4 regions of the Shewanella sp. GutDb-MelDb genome follow, and region 1 is predicted to be linked to each of the others. Evidence: predicted binding sites of a transcription regulator. Region 1 holds the regulator's gene; each other region holds the start of a gene.
What was found. The regulator sigma-54, encoded in region 1, starts transcription at its own class of promoters, with help from an activator protein. The targets are predictions, from matches to a motif close to GTTGGCACGNNNNTNGNNT.

Region 1 (6,004 bases):
TTTCTGCCATTGAAGACAGCGTCGCGAGATGTTGCTCACATTGATCTGCGGGCACTAACAGGGCAAATAATATATCAACCGGTTGCTTATCTATCGAGTCAAAAGATATCGGTGTTTCACATTTGATTAATATGCCCAATGGATGGTCAATATTAGCCAATCTCCCGTGAGGGATTGCTATACCGTTGCCTATACCTGTGCTACCCATTTTTTCGCGAGCCAACAGGCTTTCGAAAATCTCTTGTGAAGAAAGGGTAGGGTACTGGGCAGCGGCAATATCGCTGATGAGTTCCAGTACTTTTTTCTTACTGCCCGGAGTGGCACAGGTAGTGCATTCCGGCTGCAGGATGGTACATAGTTCCATCGTTAGTGTTTGGTCAGCTTCTCTTTGTGTTTAATAACCTGACGATCTAATTTGTCGATCAGGGAGTCGATTGCGGCGTACATGTCCGCATGTTCCGAAGTGGCAAAAACTTCACCTTTTTTCAGGTGAATTCGTGCTTCGGCAATCTGTTGCATTTTTTCAACATTCAATATGACGTGCACATTATTGATCTGATCGAAATGACGTTCAAGCTTTGTAAATTTTTCTTCAACATAACTGCGCAGTGACGCAGTGATTTCAATGTGATGCCCAGTAAGGTTAATTTGCATAGAAAGATTCCTCCAAGTGTCTAATTTTAGTTATAAACTCTTGCGTTGGTTTGAGGGCGGGATCATCATTGCTTCGCGGTATTTCGCGATGGTACGTCGAGCAACTTTAATCCCCTGTTCTGCCAACAGTTGCGCCATTTTGCTATCGCTTAATGGTTTCTGTTGGTTTTCAGCTGCGACTAACTTCTTAATAAACGCTCTAATTGCTGTTGATGAGCACTCTCCACCGTCGTCGGTTCCGACATGACTAGAGAAGAAATACTTTAACTCGAAAATACCTCTAGGGGTATGCATATACTTTTGTGTGGTCACCCTTGAGATAGTGGATTCATGCATCTCTACGGCTTCAGCAATGTCGTTGAGTACCATAGGTTTCATGGCTTCATCACCATATTCGAAAAATCCCTGTTGGAACTTCACAATACAGTTGGAGACTTTTAGGAGGGTCTCATTACGACTCTCAATGCTTTTAATAAACCATTTAGCTTCTTGTAAGTGACTACGAATAAATTGGCCATCTGCTTGATTTTTTTGGCTACGAGCCATCGAAGCATAGTGTTGATTGACGTTGATTTTTGGCATGTAGTCGGGGTTGAGTTCAACCACCCAACGGCCTTTCTTTTTTGTCACTGAAACGTCGGGGATCACATATTCGTCTTTACTTCGCGTGACTGCTAGGCCCGGTCTTGGGTTCAAGGTTTGAATAAGCGTGATAGCATCACGCAGGTCATCCTCTTTGAGCTTAGTCTTACGCATCAATTGCCTAAAATCACGTCCAGCAATCAAATCTAAGTAATCTTTAATGAGCAGGCGAGCATTGTCTATATGGGGTGTTGTTTCTGCATATTGAGCTAATTGGATAAGCAGACATTCACTGAGATCTCTGGCTGCGACGCCGATAGGGTCGAAATGCTGCACGCGTTTGAGTACGGCTTCCACTTCGTCTATCTCGATCTCTGGATCGCCCATTGCTTCAAGAATATCTTCACAATTCTGAGTAAGGTAACCTCGCTCATCAACCGCATCAATAATGGCGGTGGCAATCGCTAGGTCATTATCAGAAAAAGGCGTTAGATTTTTCTGCCATTCAAGATGTTCGTATAAACCTTCAGTGGTTTCGCCTTGGAATGGCATATCATCATCGCGCATTCCGCCGGAGCTTGAATTCGAAGACACGGTATAGACTTCATCCCAAGTAGTATCCATTGGGAGTTCATCTGGCATTGAATCTTGCGTTAATGCATCAGAGGTGTCTACCGCAGCGCTATCCTGCTGTGGATCAACATCTGTGTTACTGCTGTATTCATTGTCGCTATCCGACTCTGAATAGCTGTCAGAGTCACTGGTGGTTCTATCTTCGTTGCTGATAGGCTCGCCATCGGATTGCTCTTCATCTAATTCAAGCAGTGGATTAGAGTCTAATGCTTGCTGGATCTCTTGCTGCAGCTCTAAAGAGGACAATTGCAAAAGGCGAATAGCCTGCTGTAATTGTGGAGTCATAGTTAGCTGCTGACCCATTTTGAGCTGGAGTGACGCTTTCATCTTACCGCTATTCCCTACACTGTAATTAAACGTTGAAGCTCGGTGATTTGACGAAGAGAGCTTAAAGAGTCAACACTTTGATTGTATTCATATACTTAGCTAATGCTATACAATTAAACCCGCATACTGTGGGTTAACTATAGCCTGAATTGTTCACCTAAGTACACTGCTCGAACCTGCTGATTATCTAATATCTCGGCAGGTGTGCCTTCTGCAATCAAATTTCCGTGACTTACGATATAGGCATGTTCACAAACGTCCAATGTTTCACGCACATTGTGGTCTGTGATCAACACCCCTAAGCCACGGCTTTTTAACTGTTCAATAATCTTTTTAATATCGATAACCGATATTGGATCAACGCCGGCAAAAGGTTCATCGAGTAGAATAAACTTTGGGTTGGCTGCCAGTGCTCGAGCGATTTCAACTCTGCGGCGTTCACCACCTGATAACGCCATGCCTTGGCTATCGCGGATATGGGTGATGTGAAACTCTTCGAGTAGGTGTTCAAGTTGCTCTTCACGCTGCTCGTTATTGATATCTTTGCGAGTCTGTAATACTGCCATGATATTGTCACGCACTGAGAGCTTTCTAAAGATGCTTGCCTCTTGTGGCAAGTAGCCAATGCCTTTACGTGCTCGGAGATGCATTGGGTCTAAGGTTAAATCATCGTCATCGATTAAGATCTGACCCTTGTCGCTCTGAACTAAACCAACAACCATATAAAATGTTGTGGTTTTACCTGCACCATTAGGACCCAATAACCCAACAATTTGCCCTGTTTTGACCGTTAAACTCACATCTTGAACAACGGCTCGGCTCTTATAACTTTTCGCTAAATTGCGTACGGTCAGCGTTTTTTGGGTCATTGCTGTTCCTGCTTTTTAATGGGTGCGGCTGGGGTTTCAGGCGTCTCTTCTTGATAAGCTTCAGGCTGAATGATAGTGATCACGCGATCATTACCTTTACCTGTACTTTCTGCGACTAATTTTTGTAGTCCGATATTGTACTTGATGCGGTTACCCGTGACTTGGCTGCCCTCTTGCTCCAAGGTTGCATTACCTAACAAGGTTAAGGTTCTTGTTGCCAACTCATAACGGATCTCTTTCGCACTTGCCATCGCCGGGCGGCCATCTTCCATCATTTGGGTATATGTCGCAGGATTACCCGTAGCCACGAGTATTTTTCCTGAGCTCGCTTCTTTGGAGAACACCCGTAATTCATCAGCCTTCATTTTAATTGAACCCTGAGTCACTTCTACAGGACCAAAAAAGATCACCTGATTATTTTTTATATCAGCTTCTTGGCTGGCAGCAGCAATTTTAACTTCTTGCTTTAAGTCATCGACTTGCGCGTAGCTACTAATGCTAAGCAGACACAACAGACCTGCAAGTATTGATTGATTGTATTTCATAACTTCCTTCTACTCCGCTATTGGGTTGCTAGCATGAGTGAGTATATTTGTTTTTTGAATCGCTTACTTAACATCGTAGATCCCTTCGACTTGACTGATCAACTTTACACTTTGGGCGTTAAGATCAGCATAAAGGCCTGTTCCCTGAATCACAAACTCATTACCAGTGACGTAAATGATTTCATCAGAGGTCATAACCATCGTCTCTAGATCAAGCTCTAAATAGGAGGTAGACAATGTTTGGATCGGCTCTTCTGGACTAATAGAATCGATAATAACATTGTTTTCCAATGAGACCTTACCGGTTAAATTGTTATGGGTTCCTTTAGCCGCGGTTAAACGCCATTGGGCTTGACCATCATCGGGATAGATCAAATAAACCGGGTCAGTGAAGTAAGTCATACTGGCTTCTTCAAAGTGTTCCATGTGCTTGGCGGTGACTTTGCTATTAATGAGACCCGCTTCATTGTATTCAGTGCTGCGCATATCATTGATGATGTAGTTAGGGCGTTCGCTTATATCAATGTCTAACGTTTGGTCGCTTTTTTTAGACTGCACTTGCCAATAAAGGATCAGTGCGGTGCCAAATAAAGCGATAATCGCTAGGGTGACGCGATTCATATGCTCATCCCGTGAGCCGACTCAAACTTACCTTGGCTAAGTAATAACAAGTCTGTGAGCTCTCTAAGGGCGCCATGACCACCATTAATATGAGTTGTCATTAAAGCATGTTGCTTCACGTAAGGGTGGCCATCAGCGACGCAAACCGATAAACCGACCTCTTTCATCACCGGCAAGTCGACCATATCATCACCTATATAGGCAACTTCATTTGGATTGACATTGTAAAGTGCTAATAACTCATTGTAGGGGCTTAACTTGTTATCAACGCCTTGATAAATATGAGTGACGCCGAGTGCTGTCATTCTATCTTCGACAATTTTTGATTTTCGACCAGTAATAATCGCCACGTTAATGCCGCTAGAAAGAACAGAGCGAACACCGTAACCATCTCGAGTGTGGAATGTTTTAAGCTCTTCGCCGGAGTTGCTCATATAGACTAGGCCATCGGAAAATACGCCATCTACATCGCAAATAAGCAGTTTGATTTTGCTGGCGGCTTGCCAAACATCATCGCTAATCGGGCCATAGAATCCCTGTTTAGACATGTTAAATAACTCCTGCTTTCACCATGTCGAGCATGTTAAGTGCGCCGACAGGTTGTTGCTGTGAATTGATGACTATCAAACCATTAATGTTTTTCTCTTCCATCACTTTTAATGCTTCTGCTGCAAGTACATTATCAGTAATGGTGACACAGCCTTTAGACATAACTTCAGCAATGGGGGTGGTACGTAAGTTAACTTCTGCATCAATCACTCGGCGTAAGTCGCCGTCGGTGAATATACCGACTAAAGTGCTTTTCTCATCGACAATGGCAGTCATGCCTAAGCCTTTTTTAGATATTTCGTAAAGCGCATCGGTAATACAGATATCATGCTTTACCAGCGGCAGCTCATTGTCTTTATGCATTACGTCACTGACTTTTAAGAGTAGCTTACGCCCTAAAGTTCCACCGGGATGAGACAGTGCAAAGTCATCTTTAGTAAACCCGCGAGCTTGCAGTAAAGCAACCGCTAATGCATCGCCCATCACCAAAGTGGCCGTCGTGCTCGATGTTGGCGCTAATCCCAGCGGGCAGGCTTCTTCGGGCACTTCAATACAAAGGTGCAGATGGGCTAGCTTTGCCATGTTGGATTCCGGCTTGCCTGTTAACGAAATCATCGGCAGCCCCATGCGCTTGATTACTGGCATTAATGTCAGAATCTCACTCGATTCACCTGAGTTAGAGATAGCAAGGACGATATCGTTTTCGCTTAATACGCCTAAATCACCGTGACTCGCTTCACCTGGATGGACAAAAAATGCAGGCGTTCCAGTGCTGGCTAATGTGGCTGAGATCTTATTACCTATATGGCCTGATTTGCCCATTCCCATAACGATAACTTTGCCGGTGCACTGCAATATTAATTGGCATGCTTGGGCAAACTCATTTGAGTCTACATATTGGTAAAGGTTATCGAGTGCTTTTTTCTCGATATCAATGACCTTGGTGCCCCACTGGCGTAGCTGCTGTTCATCTACCATTTCTTGGTCTCTCTCTAATTTACTGCTTTATAGGTCGCATTCATATTTAAGATAGGAAAAGTAACGCTTGATACGCGACAAATGTAATGAGTAGAACAACGCCATGCCAAGGCTTTAGTTGCCTAGCGCGTCCGCTCAATAATATCAGTATTGCAAGCGCACTGCTCGTTGCAAGTACCATGTAGAAATCTCTCGTGCTTGCCGCGGCATCGACGGCACCTGGCGCGATAATGCCGGGTATGGCAA
Region 2 (6,004 bases), on a different contig from region 1:
GCCGAGTTTAATCTAAAGCTCACCACCCTTCAGGTGACTCAGAAAACGTTTGTGCAAGTATCGCAGTTATCGTTGTTCAACCACATATAATACCAAGCTAAGAGAAGTCGATGCTCAAAGGGATTTCAGATTCACTCCAAGTTCAGCAGCGCAGCCAAACGGTTGCGCCAACGACGGCTATGCAACACCCCGCGAAAGAGCAAGCAAAAGTCAATGTTGCTAGCATTCCAAGCCATAGACTTGAAAGCTATGATAAGTGGGCAAAAGTCACCCAAGGCCAACATAAAATTAGCGCTCAACAAGTCGCCGAACATGGACTACAACAAGTACAAACCTTGCTAAAGCAATTGCAAAATCACAGTCAACAATCTCTCACGTCAAATAATAGCGACTCACTCAGCCAAGCACAGCAGCTCCAACAGCAGCTGGCAGGGCTAAACATCAGCTATCAGGGCACACAATTAGTCGACCATCAGCTCAATCTTATTTCAGCTCAACGCCCGGTAGCAAAATACAGTTTTAGCTTAAAGTCTGTCGACTTGATCGCCGTCAACTCCCGTGACGAACAAGTGAATATGCACATAGGCAATGACACAGTAAGGGTACTGCTACCCGCAAATGCTCAACCCGCCGAGCTACTAAAGCGTCTCGACAGCAGTCTCAAGCCGCTCGATATTCGGGTCGTAAAATCCAATGAAGGCCGCGTTATCTTCAAAAGTAATAAACAACAGTGGCAACAAATCCAATCAGGTTTATTGATGACAGGCCAAGGCCAGCGACTCCCTGCAGGTGATGCGCGAACCATTAAGGTCAGCGAAGAGTTAAGCTGGCAAGATCCACGAGAATGGCGTTTTAATAGCCCACAAGAACTTAAACAAACCGTGGCTAAAATCAGTAAAACCCGCCATAAAGTCGAGGGGCAGCTGCAAGAACTTAACCACAGTCAGCGACACATTCAACAGCAACTGCATCAGGCTAACCGCCAAAAAGACACCCTAAAAGGGCTGGATTCGACGCTTAATCAAGTCAAGAGTTTGATGCAACCTACACCTTTCAGCCTGCAGGTGACGTCACTCATGGCGCAAGCCAACTTCAGCCGAGCTCAGGTGTCTTCCCTACTAACTTAGCGATCTTAAGCGAGAGAATATGGGGCCAAAAAGCCCCGTATTCGTCACTCAATCAATCGCTGTTTCACGCTAGCAGTGTGAGGATCGATGCTAAGTCTTCAAACTGCCCTTTATCCAAGAGTTCCACAGCATATTGGCTATAGTTGGCTTTATGCTGCCTATTGGTGTGATACACCTGAAAACACAGAATGATATCGTGTTCAGACAACCCCTGTTTCTGCGCTGCAATCACGGCTAAATAGCAGCGCAGCATAAAGAAGTCCAACAGCATCACCCGAAATGCCTGCGATGGAGTGAGTGCGTCAACTTGTGGAAAATTCATATGGTAACAATAGTAAAATAAATAACGACTAAATAGCGTTTGATGCTCAGCCAATGCAGGTAAGGCGACATCGCGCCAAGCCTGATTAATCCGCCCCATACTAATTTTGTTATCACCGTCACCCATGGCACAAATGGCTTGGTTTATCTGCTCAAATCGACTACGTCCTCGTCCTGCTTTATTGGTGTTTAACCACAGTTGCATCGACGTGAAAGCGTGCATTTTGTGTATCTCGGTATCTTTATTAAAGCCTTCAAAATGTTGCTTAAGCTGACCGTTATTACTCAAACTCAGCAGTTGTTGAAACATATCATCAATGGCGCTGCTTTCCAGTTCACCATTGGCAACTCGTTCAGTTGTTTTCATTAAAATACCGACCGCTGTGAGCCCATGCTCTATTGGCTGCTCGGGTTTCAATAACAGCTGAATGGTATAATCATGGGCTTTTTTCGCCCATATTGGCGTCGCTTTAAAGGTACGGTGATGGTTCACCGTCATACGTTCAAATTGAAACGCATCGGGCTTAAGCAGAATAGTCCGCGCCGCTTCAGGACAAGATAACGACAGGCTTTCATAACGATCACCATCTTTCATGTGCGACATTCTAGGGTAGGTCTTACAAGTGTGGCTCAACAAGTCCTCACCCGCTTTAGCATGAATTTGACACAGCTGCTTATCATCTAAAAACCCACAAGCACCTTTTGAGTCGAGTACCATTTGAGCCCATTGTTGCTCGCTCTTTTTTACTTTCTTCAGCGCCGTTTGAGCCAAAGACTTAAGCTCCTTGTGCGCTAGGGTTTTTTTGTAACTCTGTTTATCAATAATGATATTCCAGCCATAACAGCAGCTATCTTCACAATCACTGCCTATACAACTAAATTGCGTGACGAAGCTGGGTCTAATTAGCGATTTTTCCATTCTAGTTCTCTTAATTCGGCTCCTAACATGACTATATAGAGCGACTAAAAAGACCGTTCACTAAAGCGATTATCGACATAAAATCGTTTTAATTCAAAAAACATTAAACAATATAAACCATAAATTACAACCAGTTACACTTAATGATAACAAAAAGATGATGACGCCTTTTCAGTTTTGATTTTAGCAGTCGTTTTATTATTGGTAAGACCCAGAGCTTAAATGACTTATTAAAGGAAAATATTATGTTATCTGTACATACTAATTATGCTTCACTTGTTTCTCAAAATTCTGTGACAAAAAACAATGACCTACTTAGCAATGCTATGGAGCGTCTTTCTACTGGTCTACGTATCAACAGCGCTGCTGACGATGCTGCTGGTCTACAAATCGCGACTCGTTTAAATGCCAACGTTGTAGGCATGGAAACAGCTAACCGTAACGTGAACGATGCGACATCTATGCTGCAAACTGCTGATGGCGCACTAGATGAGCTAACGACCATTGCGAACCGTCAAAAAGAACTTGCAACTCAAGCCGCTAACGGCGTGAACTCAGCTGAAGATTTAACAGCACTTAACGATGAGTTCGCAGAGCTAACCAAAGAGATCACTCGTATTGTTGATAACACTGAATACTCAGGTAACAAGTTATTCGACTCATTGACCGCCGGTGTTGAATTCCAGATCGGTGCAGGTGCAAGTGAGCAACTAAAAGTTACCGTAGATAAAGCCAATCTTGCTGGTGTTGCTGATGATATTTCAGCTGTCGGTGCAGCAAAAGGCACTATCACTAAGATTGATGACTTCATTGATGCTGTAGGTAAAGAACGTTCAACACTGGGTGCTAACATCAACCGTTTGGGCCACACGAGTTCAAACCTTGCTAACGTAACTGAGAATACTAAAGTTGCTGCTGGCCGTATTATGGATGCTGACTTCGCCGTTGAATCAGCAAACATGACTAAGAATCAGCTTTTGGTTCAAGCGGGTACTAATATCCTGTCTTCTTCAAACCAAAACACTGGTTTGGTTATGGGTCTATTGGGTTAATTTCTCCTCCCTTACCCTCCCAACTTTCAAAAAGAGCCTTTAGGCTCTTTTTTTTTGAAAAATTATCACTGACACACTTCAGCATCACCTTCGCAAGGTCGCCTTAGTAGAGGTATAGCTTCAAATCCAATTGTGGGCAAAGTGACTTGCGGAAGCCGTACTTCCTTTTCCGTGCTGTAAACGGAAAAACGCTAGCGGATACAAGTACAGATAAACAAACAGAATTCAATATATACAAACACTTAACGTTTGGTACAGAGATTGCAAAAGTATCATTATAGGAGGATCAAATGATTTCAGGTATGAACGGTGCATCTTTTGCTGAACAACTCATTTCAGCAGAAAGAATGGGGAAAGATCAACTATTTAAAACCAATTTAACCAAGCATCAAACACAAATTGATGCCTATGAGTTATTGGAGCGTAGCCTCAATAAAATGACCAGTAATCTAGAAAAGATTAATGGTGATGCCTTTGAAAGTAAAACCTCATCAATCAGTGATGAGAACGCCGCGATAACAGTCGACAGTGATGCTCCCACGGGCACCTATGATCTAACCGTCAAGCAACTCGCTCAAGCCCATCAGCTGACTAAAAGCTTTGCCAGTGAAACCGACTTACTCCCCGCGAGTGGTTTATTAAGCATCCAGGTCGGCCCCGATATCGCTGACACTATAGAGATAGATATGGCAGTGCTTAATGCTGACGGCACTCGCACCGTGAATGATCTTCGTGATGCCATTAACTCACACCCAGATAACCCTGGAGTACAAGCCTCACTCGTCAGAACGGGTGGCGGTGTCGAGTTAATGATGACCTCCTCAGAATCAGGTAAAGACAGTACGCTCAAAGTTGAGATGGACGGTGTTGATTGGGGCATGAACCAACGTAAAGCGGCGCAAGACGCAGAGATAGTGCTCAATGGTATCGATATCACGAGTAGCAGTAACTACTTAAGTAACGTTATTGATGGTGTATCAATAGAGCTGAACAAAACACACTCGGCGGGCGAAAGCAGCACCATAAAAATCGAATCTGACACCAGCAGCAGTGAAGATGCGGTTAAGGACTTTGTCGAGTCTTTCAATGACCTGATGAACCAAATTAATCAGCTTACCCGTTCTATGGGCAGTAGCGTCGTCGATGAGGCCAAAGAAAACGATAAGGACACTGACGACAAAGATAAAGACGATGATGATGAAGATGATAAGCCATCATCTGTCACAGAAGATCAGCTCGGTGCCCTCAAAGGTGACTCTACATTAAGAATGCTGCAAGCCAGTATGCGCAATAGCGTATTCGAAGCCGCACCAAACGGTATGCGCTTATCTGACATTGGTATTGAGATGAACCGTAGTGGTGAGCTTGATATCGATGAAGATAAGCTGACCCAAGCACTTAAAGATGATCCCGCGGCCTTAAAAGAGATGTTCACTGCCGATAACAGCTTCATCGATAGAATAGACACTATTATCGAACCATTCACTCAGTCCAATGGTTATCTCGATCTTAAGCAAAACAACCTAGATAGCCAAATTGAACGCGTTGAAGACAGCATGTCTCGCCATGACTATCAGATGAAGCAGAGGTACCAAATTTACCTGTCTCAGTTCACCGCAATGGAAAACACCATTAACCAACTTAACTCAGCTAGCATGCTGTTTAATTAAGGAATGCTAACCAATGTTGAATGAGCACGATCCCTTTAATGCTTACAAACAGACCTCATTAGACGCCCGAGCCGCTGCCGCTAATCCACATGAAATGGTACGGATGCTGCTCGATGGCCTCTTAGAGGAGATCCAACGTGCCAGTGGTTTTATGCAGCGTAAGAGCTTTGAAGATAAAGGTCAGAGTATCAACAAATGTCTCAATATCGTCCATGGCCTCGACTCCATGCTCGATATTGAAAACGGCGGCAAGGTCGCGGCAGGACTCAACCACCTTTATGACTACTGCAGTCGGCAATTGGTCACCGCGAGCGTTGAAAATAGCGTTGCAGCCCTAGAACCCATAACAAAGGTGATTACCGATGTCAGAGCAGGTTGGGCCAATCTCAATTGAGCAGTGGCAACAGTTTGAAAAAGCACTGGCGTTTCACGCGCGCGCTGAAGACTGGGAAAAGCTAGTGATAGTGAATGAAAAGATGTGCAATGCCCTTAAAAAAGCGGGCAAGCCACACTCTCGCTCACAGGTACTTGCACGCCAATCATTAGCGCAAAGCCATGCAAAAATTGTGCAGCAGTTACGACAAGCACAAGGCAAGATCAAGCAAGAGATGGCTCAATTTGAACAGCAGCAAGACGGCCTTGCTGCTTACCAATTTACCTGTGCCAGCGCTGGAGTCACCAATGACTAGTCCCATTTTACCAAGTGCATTAAGCACAACACCGGCCGTTAATTCAGCACGAGTCAGCCATATTAAAGAGCCTATTGACCAAGCTTATTCCCATGATCTAGAACAATCGGCGACCGATTCAGCGCCGTTCTCATTGATATTGCCGCAGCCAAGGCAGCCACAAAACGTCAGTATCAATGGTGATATTTCAGGGCAAATAGCCAACACTATTTCAATGTCAGGTGGA
Region 3 (6,004 bases), on a different contig from region 1:
GTCATACCCACCGAGTGTTGCTGCTAATTGCTTTGTTTGTGGCTCGGCCAGTAAATTGAATAAACGTTGCAGCTGACGTCTGAAGTAAATGCCTTGTGGCATAACAAAATCAAAAGACTCTGTTACCAATGGCACAAAGCTTAAACCACTTTCAAGTGCTACAGATTGACAACCGAAACCGATATCCGCATCACTTCTGGCAATATAACCCGCAAGTTCTCGCTCGCTTTGTGCCACTAAACTTGAGTTTAATTGCTCAAATGCAGCGCCTTGCTTCATTAACCATTGCTCTAAGTGCTGTTGACTGCCAGCACCAGCCTGACGTGCAACCCAGCGCCAAGACTGTTGGGATATTTTGTCCAGTTCTTGGCAACGGTGATGCATATCGGGGCGCATCATTAAGCCTTGTTTACGGGTATAACCATGCACCATCACCCATTGCTGGTGGTTTGCGTAACCTTGCAGTAAAGCAGGGTGACGGATTGCACGCTCTTCAACGCTGCCCCAATGTAAAGTACATACATCAGCATAACCACGAGATAATAGATCTAGCCCCAGACGGGAGCCCGTGGAGCTATAACTGATGAGCTCACTTTTACCGACCTGCGACATCATGCGAGCGACCAACATCGACAGTAAAGGGTCATCACTGCCAGTGATATGCATACGATCTGATAGCATACCGCTGTGGCAAGAGTCCATAATCCAACGGTCAATTAATATTTTAGGAAAGAGCCATTTACCAGTGATTTTAGTCGCAGGGAGAATACGATCATTCGCCATTGAGTAGACTTTTTTCTCATTGAGATCAAGATACTCCGAGACCTGTCTAGCACTCATGTAGATCAGTTCTGTTGGCTCAGTCATTTTCTGTCCTTGTGGCGCAAAATCGTTTGGTCATCATTTGGCAGGTTAAATAGCATCAAATTCAATGTTTTCAGCACCATTATAAACTAAAAAGTGGCGACCTTTAGCGCGAGCTATCATAGTAATCCCCATTTGTTGTGCTAACTCTAACCCCATTTGTGTGGCGCCACTTCGAGAAAGCAGAACGGGTATGCCCATCTTGGCAACTTTAATCACCATTTCTGAGGTTAAGCGCCCAGTGGTATAAAATAATTTGTTGTGTCCGAAATCATGATTAAGCCACATTTCACCAGCAAGTGTATCCACCGCGTTGTGACGACCGACATCTTCAACAAAACCTTTTATCTGGTCGCCTTGGCATAAACCGCAACCGTGCACGGCGCCGGCATTCTTATAAGTTTCGTTATAGGCACTTATATTATTAAGTAAGCTATAAATTGTACTTTGTTTAATTTGTGGTGTTGTCAGATTGATGTCATCGAGGCCAGCCATAAAACTGCCGTATACCGTCCCTTGGCCACAACCTGAAGTGACTGTTTTCTCAGATAGTTTTTCATCTAAATCTTCGATTGTCTCACTGGTAATAATCGCGGCTGAGCTCACATCCCAATCGACAATGACAGATTCGAGCTTACTTAGGTCAGAAATAAAGCCCTGATTCTTGAGATAACCTAACGCAAGAGCTTCTGCTCTGGCACCTAATGTCATCAAGGTTACTATCGGACGCCAGTTTAAATAAACAGTGAGTGGGCGTTCGCAAGCAATAAATTTATCCACTTTTTCGCCCTTCTCATTAATTGCTGTCACTGCAATTGTCAGGGGGACTTCGGTGTTAGTTTTGATTAAAGTTGGGTTGCTCTTGTTTGCTGTCATATAGCCCATCATCAGTTAAGAGAATTAAATGCGTCTAATACTAAGCAATATCTGTACCTAACTTTATAAGAGATAAAGTTAGTGGCAGATCACATTTATTAGCTATCAGTCGCCCTTTTATGTCCTATTGCAGATTGCTATTTGGACAAAATGTCCTAGTCTTGGATGATATTAGTTGATCCAGTTCAAACTATTTTGCCCAAACTGTGTGGCACATAAATTGCTTTGTTAGATAAGTATCTATTTAGTTGGTCTGTCATTTAGGCAGCCATCTCAGGCAAGACGGAGACTGAATGCAACATACCGAAAGCCAATGGCCAATGTACGTTTCTCTTAAAAAGATTGAGACACAAGTCGGAAGATGGACCTCAGTACAGTGGGAAGTCGATCAAATCCTTCCTGCTACCCACGCCGCACCAGAAGGTGCCACTCTCGTCTTGCTAGAACTGCATAAAGACGAACGCGGTAGTTACCGTATCAATATCGACATGGATAACGCTATGTTATACATCGTTTGTGATGAAAACCATGACGGTGACTGGATCCCCGCAGCCCTATCAGCTGATCAAAATGTTGCAGCAAGCTGCCTAGAAGGCGATACCCCGGTGCTTAATATTCTGATGCCACCCGCTATCGCGTGTTGGATTGAAGCGTTTATTACTCGTCATGGTGAAGTCGAAATCAAGGCTCATCGCCGCGCGAAACATGTTAACCGACGCAAGAATGAAGGTCCAAGTACCAATCATTTAGCGGGTAACTCATGAGTGGTTTGCTGTCACGTTGGAACTTGCGTCGACAGAAAGTAGAGCAGGAAGCTGATATAGAGGTGTCTGAAGCCGTTGAGGAACAATCGGTAACAGCTGAACTCGCACCGTCAGAGACGTTAACCACAGCAGAAAGTACTGATGCTGAGGTCATTGAGTCTGGCGAAGAAACACTGCTCACTGCGGAAGACCTTCCAGATCCAGAAAAGATTGAAGTTGGTGGCAGTTTTGCCAGCTTTATGGGCGCCAACGTAGACCCTGCTGCTAAATCTGCTGCACTAAAAGCCCTTTGGAAACAGCCTCATTTTAGTGAAATTGATGGGCTGCTTGAATATGCATTGGACTACAGTAATCAACCTAAGTTGTCGGCTGAAGTATCGGCTGAATTGGCAAAGAAAGTATTCCGTCATGTCGTTGAAGAAAAAGATGATGAGGAGGAGAACGAAATTGAAACAGTTTCAGAGCTTGAGTCAGATGAGATGACCGACGCTGAAAATACTGTTGAAACTGAAGTTGTTAGCGATACTAAACAGGTATCGGACATTTTGGACGTTGATGATGATGAATTAGCCCAAAATGAACCAGAGCACCCAGACGCCATAACAAACAAAGTTGTTTAACGTCAGTATAGAGTGTTTTTAATTCCACAATATTGGTATGTGAATTGCTGTACTTAGGGTAAAGCTGGCGTTAATGATAGACGCATTAAATAAACAGCAACTTATAAGTATAGAAGCAGCCAAAGAACTGTTCAGGAACGCAATGTGAGCAATCGTGAAACACAAGTTGGACTCAAAGAGGTTCGACAACAGGTTCTTGCTGGGACCCAGGTTATTCAAAATCTAATCCCACCGACCGTGAGTTATACCACCGAGGGCAATGTGCTCGTTATCGGGCCAGAAGACTTGGCGCGTCTAGCAGCCGACAAATTGTCCCACATGGGTAAGTGTGCCATTTTGGCAAACGAAGCCATCACTAGCCAAGACGAAGCACATCTAGAGCTCGTCATGACTTCAGCTGAAGATGTTGAGAGCTATTACAACAAGCTTATCGAGATAAAAGGTTTCCTTGGTCAATTCCAAGTTAAAGTTGAACATGAAGAGGGTAGTGCGGATTTAAGTGTTGTTGCTATTCGTAAAGCGCATTTCGACTTGATTCTTGATTTGAGCATGAGTCCTTGTATTAACCTTGAAATGCTACCGCCTGGCTATTTTTATGTTGGCCAAGATCAAGTCAAACTAGCCGAAGCAATTGAGCAGTTACCCGATCTAATCGGCGAGTTCGACAAGCCGCGTTATATCAAAGTTAATAGCGACATCTGCGCACATAATCGTAATGGTAATGAAGGTTGTACTCGTTGCTTGAATTTCTGCCCCGCAGATGCGATTGCCAGTGTTGAGAAAAAAATCGAAATCGATCCATACCTCTGCCACGGTGCGGGTAGTTGTACGAATGCGTGCCCAACAGGCGCGATTAGTTATGACCTTCCGACTCCGCAATCTATGCATACCTATCTGAATCAACTGGTGACTCGTTTTCGCTCGCAAGCGCAAATAGCCCCTGTCGTGTTGTTCCATGATATTGGTAAAGGTGCAGAACTGGTCACTGACCAATTAGCGGGCGATATTATCCCTGTTGAATTGGAAGAGATAACCGTCGCTAGTGTTGATCATTGGATGTCGTCTCTTGCCTGGGGCGCTCGTCAAATCTTGATTCTTAACACTGATGCTACAGCGCCTACACTAACTCAAATGCTGAAGGGTGAACTGGCGTTAGCCAACGACATTCTCGATGAGATGGGGCAACCACGTCGTATTAGCTTAATCAGCGAACATCACTTAACGGAAGCGGGTGCAGATGAGTTATCTGAACTGCTGACTACTAGCGCAAGCTGGCCAGTTATAGTACCTGCAGAATTTGTGGCTACAACCAAGCGTGAAACGATCTATGAGGCTATCGATCATCTCAATAATCAAGCGGCATCAGTCGACACTTGCTTGTCTCAAAGTAACATCCCTTATGGCCGTGTCAGCGTTAATGTTGAGAGCTGCACCTTGTGTATGTCTTGTGTGGCAACGTGTCCTACAGCAGCGTTAACCGACGGTGGTGACCTGCCTTCACTGCACTTTGTAGAGCAAGATTGCGTGCAATGTGGACTATGTGAAGCCGCCTGTCCTGAAAACGTCATCAGCTTAACGCCACAGGTTAATTTAGATAAAGCTGCGCGTCAGGCGCGTCAAACCTTACATGAGGAAGCCCCGTTTGAATGTATTACTTGCGGCACACCATTCGCAACGCAATCCATGGTCAAACGGATGCTAGAAGTGGTAGGAACCCACAGTGCCTTCAGTGCCAACACAGATCGTTTAAAGATGTGTGGCGACTGTCGAGTGAAAGACATGTTTGAAGACATTCTTCAAGATCCTGAAAAGCAACTGCGATAAGAGTTTAGCCATGACCGAATTAGTAAGAGAAGTTTCAGAAAACGATCAGTTGAGAGCAGATATTTATCAGCTACTAGCTGCACTATTACGTCGCCAGCCTAGCACCGAATTATTGCAGTTTTTAGCGGGATTAGAGATTGATGCTAATGACGATAGCGATATGACCAAAGCTTGGGTTGGACTCAAGTTGGCGGCAGAGCAATTCACTTCAGAGCAGCTTGAGGATGAGTATTTTGATATTTTCCTCGGTGTGGGCAGTGGTGAAATCTTACCTTATGGCAGCTGGTTTATGACAGGGTCACTAATGGATAAGCCATTAGCCTTGTTACGTAATGACCTAATGCAGCTTGGTTTCGAGCGCGAAGAGGAAGTGAAAGAACCTGAAGATCACGTTGCCGCTTTATGTGAAGTAATGGGCACTTTGATCCTTGAGGCACCTGGTTACCGCCAGCTCGCTTTCTATCAGCGCCATATGGGTAGCTGGATAGCACGTTTTTGCGAGACGTTAGCTAAAACACCGAGCGCGGCGTTTTATGCCACGGTAGCAGAACTTGCAAAAGCATTTTTTGTTATCGAAGCAAATGAGTTTGAACAGTTAAGTTTAAATATTCCAGTTAACTGCCCAGGCAGCGAAGCGGAAAAGATTGAACCAAGCACTAACGAACTGGCTTCGTAAGCCATTGTCAGTGTAAGGCTGAATTTATGTCTGCTGAGTCTTAGAGTTAGCAGGCATAGACAAAAAAAGAGAGCAATCTCTATATTAAATGAGTGATACGTTTAATCTTTATTAAGCAAATTATCTCAATATCAGTAAAACCAAAGGAGACACTATGAAGAAGCAAGCTTCCGACATGGGTCGTCGTCAACTGCTTAAAGCATTGGCGATCGGCAGTGCCGCTGGCGCAGTGGCAACGGTCAGTGGTCAAGCGCTAGCTGCGACACCTGAAGTTGCCCCCGCTGCGAAAGGCGATGGCTACCAAGAGTCCGATCATGTTCGTAGTTATTATGCGTCGTTACGCAGTAAATAAGCGTTTCGTAGTCAATAATTAAAGGAGA
Region 4 (6,004 bases), on a different contig from region 1:
TGGCCCATCTTACCGTTACGTTTCTTACCATCAGCACCAATAATAGTGACCTGTTGGTTAGTCTTAACGCTACCACGCTTGATACGACCAATACCGATAACACCCACGTATGAGTTGTAATCGATTTGAGAGATCTGCATCTGGAAATCACCTTCAGCATCAGCGTCAGGAGATGAAACTTTCTCAACGATAGTTTCAAATAGAGGAGTCATGTCACCATCTGAGACTTCTGGATCAAGAGAAGCGAAACCGTTTAGTGCAGAAGCATAAACGATTGGAAAATCTAGTTGCTCATCGGTTGCGCCTAGGTTGTCGAACAAGTCAAATACTTGGTCGATAACCCAATCAGGACGTGCGCCAGGACGGTCAATCTTGTTGATAACAACGATTGGCTTAAGACCTTGAGCAAATGCTTTCTTAGTCACGAAACGAGTTTGTGGCATTGGACCATCAACTGCGTCAACTAGTAGTAATACTGAGTCAACCATAGATAGAACACGCTCAACCTCACCACCGAAATCGGCGTGACCAGGGGTATCAACGATGTTGATACGGTAATCGTTCCACTTGATGGCAGTGTTCTTGGCCAGAATCGTGATACCACGTTCTTTTTCAAGATCATTTGAATCCATCACCCGCTCAGTGGCTTCTCCTCGAGTCTCAAGGGTTCCTGACTGCGCCAGCAGCTTATCAACCAAGGTAGTCTTACCATGGTCAACGTGTGCAATAATGGCGATGTTACGTAAATTCTCTAACACGGCTAAACCTCTTACCATCGGTATAAATATATAGGGGGGGGGGTACTGACAACCACTAAAACCAAACGATTATAGTTGTTGCTATAAAAAGCGTGACATTCTACTCTAGGTGGCGAGTATCTCACAGGATTATTTTTAACCAATCGTTAGAAATAACTTATGCGTGTTGCTTTTTCCCGTCATAACGTCCGCTTTACATACACTTTCCATCATTATCTTTGATAGGATTATTTATATTCCCGTTCCTTTTAAATACCTCTTTGAGGCATTTAGCGTCCTTTTAAGTGATAAATTTTGTTAAACATCCTGTTTACGACCCCTTTAGTCGACTTCCTAGTTTAGTCTGTTTAACCAGATACGCCTGCGAGCGGCATGAAACTGTCTTTTATCTGAATAACACTTATCTACATTTGGTTGATTTTTCTTTGACTTGTCCCCTATAAAAAAGTCTTATTCTTGGCTATTCTGTTGTCTTGCTTTTAACCATTAGCCAACGGCTAGTCAATATGAAAACAGTCTAGCTGCACAATGATGGCGCGTGCACCACTTTGATCCACTGGCCGCACCAAAATAGTGCATTAAAGCTAGCTTTATATTTTTAGTATGATTTAGAATTCATATAAATCATAATGTTACATGATTGGCACGACTCTCGCTTTACAGATAGCAGAATCGCATATTGCGTTAAGCATTAAGATAAAAAACAAGGGATAACCCTTTACCCTACTCGGAGACTTTAGAATGTCAGCAGAATCAGTTTTACAACAACTACAAGAATTAGAAGTTAAGTTTGTTGATCTACGTTTTACCGATACCATAGGTAAAGAGCATCACGTTTCGATCCCAAGCCACCAGGTTGATGAAGACTTTTTCGAAGACGGTAAGATGTTTGACGGCTCTTCAATTTCAGGTTGGAAAGGCATTAACGAATCAGACATGGTGCTCATGCCTGATGCTGCAAGTTTCGTACTTGACCCGTTCACTGCTGAAACAACCGCAAACATTCGTTGCGATATTCTAAACCCAGGCACAATGACAGGTTACAACCGTGACCCACGCTCAATTGCTAAGAAAGCAGAAGACTACTTACGCTCTACTGGTATCGCCGATACAGTATTGATTGGTCCTGAGCCAGAGTTCTTCCTATTCGATGACGTTAGATATGGCGCTGACATGTCAGGTTGTTTTTACAAAGTTGACGCTGTAGAAGCCGCTTGGAACTCAGGTACCAGCTACGAAGGCGGCAACAAAGGTCACCGTCCAGGCGTTAAAGGCGGTTATTTCCCAGTAGGGCCAGTTGATTCTTCACAAGACATACGTTCAGCAATGTGTCTTGTACTTGAAGAGATGGGCCAAGTTGTTGAAGCACATCATCACGAAGTCGCCACTGCTGGTCAAAACGAAATCGCCACTCGCTTTAATACGCTTACGCTTAAAGCGGATGAAGTTCAGGTGCTTAAATATGTTGTCCATAACGTGGCTGACGCCTACAACAAAACAGCAACCTTTATGCCTAAGCCAATCGTTGGTGATAACGGTAGCGGCATGCACGTGCATCAATCTCTAGCAAAAGATGGCGTGAACATTTTTGCTGGCGACAAGTATGCAGGCCTAAGCGAAACAGCATTGTTCTACATCGGCGGCATCATCAAACATGCTCGCGCAATTAATGCATTTGCAAACCCAGCAACGAACTCATACAAGCGTCTTATTCCACACTTTGAAGCGCCAGTAATGCTTGCTTACTCAGCAGCCAACCGTAGTGCTTCTATCCGTATCCCTGTAGTACCAAGTGCTAAAGGTCGTCGTATTGAATTACGTTTTGGTGACCCAATGGCTAACCCATATTTAGCATTCTCTGCAATGCTAATGGCTGGTCTTGACGGGATCCAAAATAAGATCCATCCAGGCGAAGCAATGGATAAAGATCTATATGACTTACCACCAGAAGAAGCGGCTGAAATCCCAACAGTTGCCACTTCACTGGAAAATGCACTTGAGTGTCTAGACGCTGACCGTGAGTTCCTAACTCGTGGCGAAGTATTTAGCAATGATTTCATCGATTCATACATCAAGCTTAAGACTGCTGATGTTGAACGTGTTAACCAAACGACTCACCCTGTAGAGTTCGAGCTTTATTACAGCTTGTAAACTTAAAAACTGAGTTAATGGCGTAGTTAAAGCGCCATTTAGAAAGCCCTAAGCGGAAACGTTTAGGGCTTTTTTGTGCTTATAAATCAATAATATTTTTGTCCATAATGCGAGTATCATAATGAACAACTATAGTTATTCTGAATAAAGTTTAACCATTACAATAGCCAGCATGTTAGCTTGATATTCACCACTCGATCAAAACAGAAGGGACTGCTATGTCAGCTAAAATTTTTGCATGTTTTCGCTCAACCCTCGCCGTAATCATGATGATGCTATTGGGTCTAGCCAATGCTAACGCGATTGAGTGGCCACAAGAGGTAACCGAAAAAGAGGGCACCATAGTGGTATATCAGCCACAGCCTGAATCACTTAACGGTAATATTCTGCAAGGGCGTGCGGCAATGTCTCTCGAACTCATCGATAGAGACGAGCCCGTTTTTGGCGCTTTTTGGTTTAGTGCACGCATCGATACCAATACCGATAACGCTACCGTTAGAGACGTTAAAGTCACTCAGGTTCGCTGGCCAGAGTCGACTGAAGCAGACGAGCAGCGCTTTACCGAAGTGGTAGAAAAAGCCCTAGGCAGCAGTAGTTTTAATATCTCAATGGAGCGCCTTTCTGCCAGTCTCGCCAATGCTAAACAAGAGAAACAAAGCTTAGAGAACATTAAGAACGATGCCCCCAACATTATTTTCCGTCAGCAACTCAGTGTACTGCTGTCTTTCGACGGCGCGCCGCAATTTAGGGAAATAGAAGGCAGCCCTTATGAGCGAGCATTAAACACGCCATTTGCGGTTGCACGTAACCAACAGACTAAAAAGTTATACCTCAGCAGCGGTACGTTCTGGTACACCGCAGACAACCCCATGGGCCCTTGGCAAACAACCGAATATCCGCCTGAAGACCTCGTTAAAATGCTTCCTAAACCTGAAGATGCCACTCCAGCAAAAAGTGCCTCAGCACCCGCCGTCATCGCCGTAAACACCGCCACCGAATTGGTCGCAACAGAGGGTAAGCCCAGATGGAAAAGCCTGACCGAAGGCAAGCTGCTGTACGTCAGCAACACAGAGACCGCATGGATTAGAGAGGTTTCTTCAGGTGATATGTATTTATTGCTGTCAGGGCGCTGGTTTAAAGCCAAGAAGGAAGCTGGACCTTGGGAGTTTGTTCGCGCCGATAAGCTGCCGACGAGTTTTAATGATATCCCACCTGAGTCCGATATTGGAGGCCTACGTGTTTCTGTTGCAGGCACCACAGAAGCAGACCAAGCGATGCTCGATGCGCAAATACCACAAACTGCTGCGATTAAGCGCAGTGAAACAAAGCTAACTGTTGAATACGATGGTGAGCCTAAGTTTGATGCAATCCCAGGTACTAAGGTCGCTTATGCCGTTAACACCTCCACTCAGGTATTGAAAATAAACGGTCAGTACTACGCAGTAGATAATGCCGTTTGGTTTGTCGCTTCAGCGGCTAAAGGCCCATGGACAGTCGCAGATAACATCCCGACAGACGAGATTGCAAAAATCCCCCCAAGCTCACCTGTGTATAACACCACTTATGTCGAGATTTATGACTCTACACCCGAGGTTGTCTATGTGGGTTACACTCCAGGCTATATGTGGTCCTACCCCTATTATGGTGTACCTGTATATGGCACAGGCTGGTACTACCCACCCTACTGGGGCCGTTACTATTATCCAAGACCACCGACTTGGGGATTACATGTTGGTTATAACCCTTGGACAGGCTGGAACGTCGGTGTGAGTTGGAGCAATGGTTTCTTTAGCGTGGGGGTTGGCTGGAATGCTGGCTGGGGTAATAACTATCATCCAGGCCGATGCTGTGGCGGTTATTACGGTGGAGGTTACCGTCGCCCTGTCGTGATAAATACCGGTGATATTAATATCGGTAACAGTGTCAGTATCGGTAATAGAACCAATATCTCCAACAAGGTTACCAAAAACAACAATATTTCAGGTAACCGCGTGGGGAAAAATAATCTCTATAACCGTCCAGAGAACCGCGTACGTAATGCTGACTCAAAGAAAATAAACAACAATCTTAGACAAGCGACTCACAACAAGAGCCGTGACAATAACGTCTTTGCCGATAAAAATGGCAATATTGCACGAGATAATAATGGTGAGTGGCAAAACCGCAATAAAGGCAATTGGACACCTGCGCCCGCAACTAAACAGAGAGTTGAAACTGGGCTAAGTAATCGTGATATCAGCAAGCCTGTCACTATGCCATCTAGGCCTAATACTGATATGAGTCGCCCCAACAATATGAATCGACAGATGAATAACCGCAACATTGACCGAGAAGGATTGAACCGCTCACGCAACGCAAGGCAACACGGCATGGCGCGAGAAGGTCGCAGAGGACGTTAATTAGCGACGATTCAATATTTAAAGGTCTGCTTGCTGCAGGCCTTTCCCTTTTCTTCTACCGCTTGTTAGGTTGACACCCCATCGATGGCTAGATAGCTTAATGGGATACCCCATCGAAAGTCAGTGTTCTGACAACCAATAATAAGTGGACCTTCATTTATGTGGCAAAAACTTGAGCCCTATCGTTCTTCAATTGTTTTACTGTCAGCACTACTTATTGGTGGCGTTATCGGTATTGTACTGCCTGATTTTGCACTTGAATTAAAGCCTATTGGGCAGATTTTTCTTAATCTGCTATTCATGATTATTGTGCCACTCGTTGCTATTAGTGTGACCTCTTCCATTGCACGAATGACTGACTTAAAAAAACTCGGTGCCATTCTTATTACCCTCTTCTTGGTGTCAATTGTAATGGCGATTATCCCCGCCGTATCGATTGTAGGCTTGGCTCTGGCCTTCGATCCTGCGCAAGGTGTTTTACTCGATCTGCATCAACATGTTGAAGCGGGGGCGGGCACAATGGATTTCGTTGGCTTGCTCACTACCAATGATTTTGTTGGTTTGCTGTCTAAATCCAATATCTTGGCATTGATCATCATGTCGGTCATCGCCGGGATCGCTATTGGTCAATCAGGAAAAGATGGTGAGAAAGTCTCAGATATCCTTGATAGTCTCAATACCGTTATCATGAAGATA

Region 2: the regulator sigma-54 is predicted to act here: its motif matches at 3,668-3,686, upstream of fliD (flagellar filament capping protein FliD).
Region 3: the regulator sigma-54 is predicted to act here: its motif matches at 1,783-1,801, upstream of CXF82_RS21150 (formate dehydrogenase accessory sulfurtransferase FdhD).
Region 4: the regulator sigma-54 is predicted to act here: its motif matches at 1,398-1,416, upstream of glnA (glutamate--ammonia ligase).

What each region holds. Positions count from the first base shown of each region.
Region 1 is NZ_PJBM01000241.1:7,697-13,700, reverse strand. Features, by position in the region: gene ptsN (PTS IIA-like nitrogen regulatory protein PtsN) at 1-364, opposite strand, end outside; gene hpf (ribosome hibernation promoting factor) at 367-654, opposite strand; gene CXF82_RS15495 (RNA polymerase factor sigma-54) at 685-2,196, opposite strand; gene lptB (LPS export ABC transporter ATP-binding protein) at 2,334-3,065, opposite strand; gene lptA (lipopolysaccharide transport periplasmic protein LptA) at 3,062-3,610, opposite strand; gene lptC (LPS export ABC transporter periplasmic protein LptC) at 3,674-4,231, opposite strand; gene kdsC (3-deoxy-manno-octulosonate-8-phosphatase KdsC) at 4,228-4,779, opposite strand; gene CXF82_RS15470 (KpsF/GutQ family sugar-phosphate isomerase) at 4,781-5,758, opposite strand; gene CXF82_RS15465 (calcium/sodium antiporter) at 5,805-6,004, opposite strand, start outside.
Region 2 is NZ_PJBM01000248.1:18,473-24,476, forward strand. Features, by position in the region: gene flgL (flagellar hook-associated protein FlgL) at 1-90, shown strand, start outside; gene CXF82_RS16480 (hypothetical protein) at 111-1,127, shown strand; gene fliB (flagellin lysine-N-methylase) at 1,192-2,367, opposite strand; gene CXF82_RS16490 (flagellin N-terminal helical domain-containing protein) at 2,613-3,419, shown strand; gene fliD (flagellar filament capping protein FliD) at 3,710-5,089, shown strand; gene fliS (flagellar export chaperone FliS) at 5,103-5,483, shown strand; gene CXF82_RS16505 (hypothetical protein) at 5,452-5,778, shown strand; gene CXF82_RS16510 (flagellar hook-length control protein FliK) at 5,771-6,004, shown strand, end outside.
Region 3 is NZ_PJBM01000264.1:14,992-20,995, forward strand. Features, by position in the region: gene CXF82_RS21145 (helix-turn-helix transcriptional regulator) at 1-867, opposite strand, end outside; gene CXF82_RS21150 (formate dehydrogenase accessory sulfurtransferase FdhD) at 913-1,740, opposite strand; gene CXF82_RS21155 (DUF3305 domain-containing protein) at 2,034-2,504, shown strand; gene CXF82_RS21160 (DUF3306 domain-containing protein) at 2,501-3,124, shown strand; gene CXF82_RS21165 (4Fe-4S binding protein) at 3,269-4,948, shown strand; gene CXF82_RS21170 (TorD/DmsD family molecular chaperone) at 4,959-5,624, shown strand; gene CXF82_RS21175 (twin-arginine translocation signal domain-containing protein) at 5,779-5,976, shown strand.
Region 4 is NZ_PJBM01000261.1:22,772-28,775, reverse strand. Features, by position in the region: gene typA (translational GTPase TypA) at 1-776, opposite strand, end outside; gene glnA (glutamate--ammonia ligase) at 1,500-2,909, shown strand; gene CXF82_RS19695 (carbohydrate-binding family V/XII) at 3,128-5,308, shown strand; gene CXF82_RS19690 (dicarboxylate/amino acid:cation symporter) at 5,468-6,004, shown strand, end outside.